2 linked regions of the Tistrella mobilis genome follow. The protein of the gene in region 1 interacts with the protein of each later gene in a pairwise test. Links are inferred from orthologs where the notes say so. Each region holds a gene or a part of one and is shown on either strand. Other genes may lie near its edges.

Region 1 (3,283 bases):
TCTCGCCACCCGCCCTCGGCTGACGCCGGGCTGTCATTGATATGAAAAAGGGCCGCGCGGCTTGTGCCACGCGGCCCTTTTCTTCGTCCCGAAGGCGTCGGATCAGCCGACGATCTCGGTCTGGGCGAAGAAGTAGGCGATCTCGATCGCCGCGTTCTCGGCCGAATCCGAACCATGAACCGAGTTGGCTTCGATCGACTCAGCGAAATCCTTGCGGATGGTGCCCTCGGCGGCATTGGCCGGGTTGGTGGCGCCCATGATCTCGCGGTTGGCGGCAACCGCATTCTCACCCTCAAGCACCTGGACCACGACCGGGCCCGAGATCATGAAAGCGACGAGGTCGTTGAAGAAGGGGCGCTCGCTGTGCACCGCGTAAAAGCCCTCGGCCTGGGCCTTGGTCAGCTGCAGGCGCTTCTGGGCAACGATACGCAGACCCTTCGCCTCGAAACGGGCATTGATCTGGCCGGTCAGGTTGCGGCGGGTGGCGTCGGGCTTGATGATCGACAGGGTGCGCTCGGTGGCCATGTCTCGAACTCGTCTCTCGGAAGCAGAAGGAAGCGGTGCCGCAGGGACATCCCCGGCACCGACGGGTCTCCGCGGCCACCCCGACCGGCCCGTTGCCGGGCGCTTGTCGACATGCCGCGATCGAGCCGGCTTATAACGGTTTCCCGGGGCCGGGGCAACCGCCGCTCCATGACGGTAAAGCGCAGACGTCCCCTCATCCGGGAGCGGATGACAGCCCTCGCGGCTCATGCTATGTGATCGCCCATGCTGCACATCAACGATCTCGTCTATCGCATCGAAGGTCGGCCGCTGTTCGACGGCGCGACCATCGCCATCTCCGAAGGCCAGAAGGTTGGCCTTGTCGGGCCGAACGGCGCCGGCAAGTCGACGCTGTTGCGCCTCATCCGTGGCGAGATCTCCCCCGATGCCGGATCGGTGGAGCTGCGACCCGGTGCGCGCATGGCCTCGGTCGCTCAGGAGGCGCCGGGCGGCGAGGAAAGCGCGGTCGAGCATGTGCTGGGTGCCGATGCGGAGCGGGCGCGCCTGCTTGCGCGGCTGGCCGAGGCAGAGGCCACCCATGACGGCATGGCCCAGGCAGAGATCCACGCCCGCCTGGCGGAGATCGGCGCCCATGCCGCTCCGGCGCGTGCAGCACGTATTCTGTCCGGCCTCGGTTTCGACGAGGCCATGCAGAATGCCGCCTGTTCAAGCTTCTCGGGCGGCTGGCGGATGCGCATTGCGCTTGCCCGCACGCTCTTCGCCGATGCCGACATCCTGCTGCTCGACGAGCCGACCAATCACCTTGATCTGGAAGCCACGATCTGGCTTGAGAGCCATCTCGCCTCGTGGCCGGGCACGCTTGTGGTGGTCAGCCATGATCGCGATCTGCTGAATGCCGTGACCGATCGCATCGCCCATGTCGAGGGCGGGCGGCTGATGGCCTATCGCGGCAATTTCGACCAGTTCCTGCGCCAGCGCGCCGAACGGCGCGAGCACGCGGCAAAATCTGCCCAGCGCGTGGAAGCTGAGCGGAAAAAACTGCAGGCCTTCATCGACCGTTTCCGCGCCAAAGCGACCAAAGCTGCCCAGGCACAGAGCCGGGTGAAGGCGCTGGAACGCCTCGGCTCGGCCGACGCGCCGCCACCTGCCTATGAAGTCGCCTTCTCTTTCCCCTCGCCCGAGACCCTGGCGCCACCGCTCATCGCCATCGACGATGTGACGCTCGGCTATGGCGATGCGCCACCGGTGCTGAAAGGCATCAATCTGCGCATCGATCAGGACGACCGGATCGCCCTGCTCGGCGCCAACGGTAACGGCAAGTCGACGCTGATGAAGCTGCTTGCCGGCCGGCTGGAGCCGCGGTCAGGCCGGATGGTGCGCCCGTCGAAGCTCAGGATCGGCTATTTCGCGCAGCATCAGGCCGACGAACTGATCCCGGGCGAAACAGCCTTCCAGCATATGCGCCGGGTAATGGCAGACCAGCATGAAAGCAAGGTGCGCGCCCATCTGGGTCGCTTCGGCCTGACACAGGCGCGGGGTGATACGCCCGTGGAACAGCTGTCGGGCGGTGAGAAGGCCCGGCTGCTCTTCGCGCTCGTAACCCGTGACGCCCCGCATCTGCTGCTGCTGGACGAGCCCACCAACCATCTCGACATCGAGGCGCGTGATGCGCTGATCGAGGCGGTGAACGAGTATTCCGGCGCCGTGGTCTTCATCGCCCATGACCGGCGCATGGTGGAGCTTGCCGCAGAACGGCTGTGGCTGGTCGCCGATGGCCGCTGCCGGCCCTATGAGGGCGATCTCGACGATTACCGGCGCCTGCTGCTGGAAACCGCCCGCGCTACCCCCGACCGGGGCGGCGTTGCCGGTGATGCCGATGCACGTACCACCCGTCGCGACCAGCGCCGGGCCGCCGCCGAACGGCGCGAAAAATTAAAGCCTCTCAAGGATATGGTTCGAAAAGCTGAGGCGGAAGTTGAGAAACTGACCCGGGAGCGCGACCGCCTTGCCGCCATCCTGGCCGACCCCAAGCTCTATGACGGACCGCAGGCCAAGGTTGCCGAAGCGACCCGGGCAAAGGGCAAGGTCGATGCCGATCTCGAGGCGGCCGAAGAGCGCTGGCTTGCAGCCGCGGAGGCCTACGAGACGGCGGAAGCCGAGGCGTTGGCCGACGCCTGAGGACTTCGCGACACCGCCAGGGCGGGCGGTGCCGGCTGCTCCCCTTATCCGATTGCGATCATCACGCGCCTGCCGGCTGATGCTGCGGGCGGCGTCTGATCCTGCATGCCCGTCATTCGGGTGACAGTTGGCTCTGACGATCATCGGCGTGAAGCCCGCGTCGCAGACTGCGACTGAGACGCACCCCCAGGCGCCGCAGAATGCATCGCGTTTTGCATCAAGGTGGCGTGACTGTTTCCTGCCCATTCTCGTCGGTCCCTGCTTGTCAGCAGCGGCCTTGGTTGAGTGCCAATAATCAACAGATATCGCGTACAGATTCCTGCTCGATGTTTTTGGTCTTGAATATTTCGGCAGCCGACTCTTAGATAATATCTGTGCTCCCCGCTCAATCTGCATGTATCTATCGCAAGGAGTGCAGTCATGAACGAAATCGAGGCCATCCTACGCGACAATCGCATCACCACGGCAGAAATTCTTTACCATATGCCCGATCATCCAACGGTTTTGCAGAGCTTCATCTGGCAGTTTCTGGATATTGCCCCCCGCTTTCCGAAATTGCGATCATTCCTGGATTTTTGGACCCGCGAGATTGACGGCCGTA
Region 2 (3,735 bases), 2.3 Mb from region 1 along the record:
AACCACTGGCCGATGGTGGCCTCGGTAACCGATTCGCCCAGGCTCGGAACTTTGATCTCGACGCTCATCACGATCCCGATTTCGTTCATGTCCCGGCATCGACGGCCGGGAAGCTACAACACGTGGCTTAGGTGGCGTATCCACGCACGGATGACAAGGCATTAACGCACGAGAAGGGCCGCATGCGACGCATGCGGCCCATGTTCCCGGCGGTCAGCCCGCCAGTGCGTCGTCGATCAGCGCCTTTTGTTCTGCGACATGCTTGTGGTGCGAGCCGGTGGCAGGTGCCGCCGCCTCGGGACGACCGGCATAGCGCACGCGCTTGCCGGAGGCACCCATGCTGTCGATCAGATCGTCCAGGCGCGGGCTCATGAAGAACCAGTAGCCCTGATTCTTCGGCTCCTCCTGCACCCAGAGCACCTCGGCATTCGGATAACGCCGCAGCTCTTCCGCGATCGAGGTCGCCGGGAACGGCGCCAGCTGCTCGACACGGATGATGGCGATGTCCTCGATGCCACGGGCGCGACGCTCTTCCAGCAGGTCGTAATAGACCTTGCCGGTGCAGAGCAGCACCCGGCGGATCTTGTCGGCATGGCGCAGCTGATCCACCTCGCCCAGCACCCGATGGAAGCTGGACCCCGGCCCCATATCCGACAGTTTCGACACCGCCAGCTTGTGACGCAGAAGCGACTTCGGCGTCATCATGATCAGCGGCTTGCGGAACTTGCGGTGGATCTGGCGGCGCAGGATGTGGAAGTAGTTCGACGGCGTCGTGCAGTTGGCGACCTGGATGTTGTCTTCGCCATAGAGCTGCAGGAACCGCTCAGGCCGCGCCGAGGAATGCTCCGGGCCCTGGCCTTCATAGCCATGGGGCAGCAGCATCACCAGGCCCGACATGCGCAGCCACTTCGATTCGGCGGAGCTGATGAACTGGTCGATCATCACCTGCGCGCCGTTCACGAAATCGCCGAACTGGGCTTCCCAGACCACCAGCGCATTCGGCTCGGCCAGCGAATAGCCGTACTCGAAACCGAGCACCGCATATTCGGACAGCAGGCTGTCCACGACCTCATAGCCCGCCGGGGCGCCGAGATTGTTCAGCGGCACATAGCGCTCTTCGGTCTTCTGGTCGACCAGGACCGAATGACGGTGCGAGAAAGTACCACGGCCGACATCCTGGCCCGACAGACGAACGGGATAGCCCTCGGTCAGCAGGGTGCCGAAGGCCAGCGCCTCGCCCAGTGCCCAATCCAGGCCTTCACCGCTCTCGATCGCCTCGCGCTTCTGGCCCAGCTGACGCTGGATCTTGCGATGGACGTTCACGCCCTCGGGCACGTCGGTCAGCTTGAAGCCGATCTCGCGCAGCCGCTCCAGCGACACGGCGGTGGAGCCGCGGCGGTCGTCGTTCGGCGCCCGCTCATAGCCCTTCCACACGCCCTCGAACCAGTCGGCCTTGTTGGGCTTATAGGTCCGGGACTGCTCCAGATCCTGCTCAAGGCGCTGATGGAAGCTCTTGAGCGCGCCATCGACCTCGTCGCGGGTCATGACGCCGTCATTCACCATCCGGTCGCCATAGATCTGCAGCAGGGTCGGGTGCTGCGCGATCTTGCGGTACATCAGCGGCTGGGTGAACGAAGGCTCGTCGGCCTCGTTATGGCCATGGCGGCGGTAGCAGAAGATGTCGAGAACGACGTCCTTGTGGAAGATCTGACGGAACTCGGCCGCCAGACGCGCCACCCAGACCACGGCCTCCGGATCGTCGCCGTTCACATGGAAGACCGGCGCATCGACCATCTTCGCCACATCAGACGGATAGGGCGAGGAACGCGAGTATTTGGGGCTGGTGGTGAAACCGATCTGGTTGTTCACGATCACGTGGACCGTACCGCCGGTGCGGTAGCCCTTCAGCTCCGACAGCGCGAAGCATTCGGCCACCACGCCCTGGCCGGCAAAGGCGGCGTCGCCATGCAGCAGAATGCTCAGCACCTTCACCCGGTCGGTGTCGCCGCGCTGACCCTGCTTCGCCCGGGTCTTGCCGACGACCACCGGGTTCACCGCCTCGAGATGCGAGGGGTTGGCGGTCAGCGACAGATGCACGGTCTTGCCGTTGGAGAGCGTGCGGTCGGTCGAGGTGCCCAGGTGGTACTTCACGTCGCCCGAACCCTGGACGTCCTCAGGGGTCGCCGAGCCGCCGTTGAACTCGTTGAACACCGCCGTGAAGGACTTGCCCATCACCGCGGTCAGCACGTTCAGGCGGCCGCGATGCGGCATGCCCAGCACGACCTCTTCGCAGCCCAGATCCGACGCGCTTTCGAGGATCGCCTCAAGAGCCGGGACCAGAGCCTCGCCGCCTTCGAGCGAGAAGCGCTTGGTGCCGGTGTATTTGATGTTCAGGAAGCGCTCGAAGCCTTCCGCAATCACCACCTGGCCGAAGATCCGCTTGCGGGTCTCGGCATCGAAGGCCTGCTCGGGGCGGTCGGCTTCGATGCGCGACTGCAGCCAGGCCTTCTGCTCGGGCGACTGGATGTGCATGAACTCGACGCCGACCTTGCCGCAATAGGTCGACTGCAGCTTGTGCAGGATCTCGCGGAGCGTGGCGTTCTCAAGGCCGAGCACGCCATCGACATAGAAGGTGCGATCGAGGTCGTCTTCGGTGAAACCGTAAGAAGCCGGATCCAGCTCGGGATGCCCCGAAGGGCTCTCAAGCCCGAGCGGATCCAGATTGGCCACCAGATGGCCGCGCACGCGATAGGCGCGGATCAGCATCAGCAGGCGGATGCTGTCCACCGTTGCGGAACGTTCCGTCGAAACCTCGGCGGTCTTGCCGTTGACCGGGCCGACCCGCAGCCCGGTCGCGCCGTCGGCCTTGAAGGCCAGGGTGTCGGCATGACCGTTGGTCGCAGTGCCGGGCACGATGCCGGGCGCCCAGGGGGCACCGCGGACTTCGGCCAGCACCGACGCGGCTTCGTCGCCCAGATCGGCGAAGAACCCCTGCCAGCTCTCATCGACCGACATGGGGTTCTGGACGAAACGCGCGTAGAGATCGGCGATAAAGGCGCCGTTGCTCCCGAACAGGAACGAAAGTTGCTCGCTTTGCGCAGCCATCTTGAGCAATGGGAGCGCCGCTTACGCGGCGCCCTCTCCAGGTTTGGGTCTGGTTCGTGGATCCGTCAGCCTCGGAGCACCTGGACCATGGTGCTACCGAGAGCCGCGGGCGATTCGGCGATGACGATACCGGCGGACCGCATCGCCTCAAGCTTGTCGTCGGCGCCGCCCTTGCCACCACTGATGATGGCGCCGGCATGGCCCATGCGACGGCCCGGAGGCGCGGTACGCCCGGCGATGAAGCCGACGGTCGGCTTCTTCACCTTGGACTGGTTCAGGAACTCGGCGGCATCCTCTTCCGCCGAACCACCGATCTCGCCGATCATGATGATCGCCTCGGTCTCGGGGTCCTTCAGGAACAGGTCGAGCGCGTCGATGAAGTTGGTGCCGTTGATCGGATCGCCGCCGATGCCGATGCAGGTCGACTGGCCGAGACCGGCGGCAGTGGTCTGCGCGACGGCTTCATAGGTCAGCGTGCCCGAACGGGAGACGATGCCGATCTTGCCCCGCTGGTGGATGTGACCGGGCATGATGCCGATCTTGCACTCACCGGGGGTGATGACGCCGGGGCAGTTGGGGCCGATCAGGCGGGTGCTGGAGCGCTCCAGCGCCCGCTTGACACGCACCATG

The links.
Region 2: the proteins of P7L68_RS17025 (region 1) and P7L68_RS06340 interact in binary tests that used the Escherichia coli proteins (3 or more experiments, as listed by UniProt). The link is inferred for Tistrella mobilis from one-to-one orthologs.

The regions. Positions count from the first base shown.
Region 1 is NZ_CP121017.1:2,466,540-2,469,822, forward strand. Bases 256-3,225 are described here. They hold P7L68_RS17025 (ABC-F family ATP-binding cassette domain-containing protein), read left to right. Parts: upstream 256-768; coding sequence 769-2,682; downstream 2,683-3,225. Other genes in these bases: ndk (nucleoside-diphosphate kinase), read right to left, coding at 256-525; P7L68_RS17030 (usg protein), read left to right, coding at 3,103-3,225. Also shown: purN (phosphoribosylglycinamide formyltransferase), read left to right, coding at 1-23; more of ndk, read right to left, coding at 103-255; more of P7L68_RS17030, read left to right, coding at 3,226-3,283. UniProt on the Escherichia coli protein: Genetic data indicate it may be involved in ribosome assembly or function.
Region 2 is NZ_CP121017.1:145,126-148,860, reverse strand. What follows is about bases 14-3,435. They hold P7L68_RS06340 (2-oxoglutarate dehydrogenase E1 component), read right to left. Parts: upstream 3,106-3,435; coding sequence 214-3,105; downstream 14-213. Other genes in these bases: sucD (succinate--CoA ligase subunit alpha), read right to left, coding at 3,171-3,435; odhB (2-oxoglutarate dehydrogenase complex dihydrolipoyllysine-residue succinyltransferase), read right to left, coding at 14-68. In the rest of the region: more of odhB, read right to left, coding at 1-13; more of sucD, read right to left, coding at 3,436-3,735. UniProt on the Escherichia coli protein: E1 component of the 2-oxoglutarate dehydrogenase (OGDH) complex which catalyzes the decarboxylation of 2-oxoglutarate, the first step in the conversion of 2-oxoglutarate to succinyl-CoA and CO(2).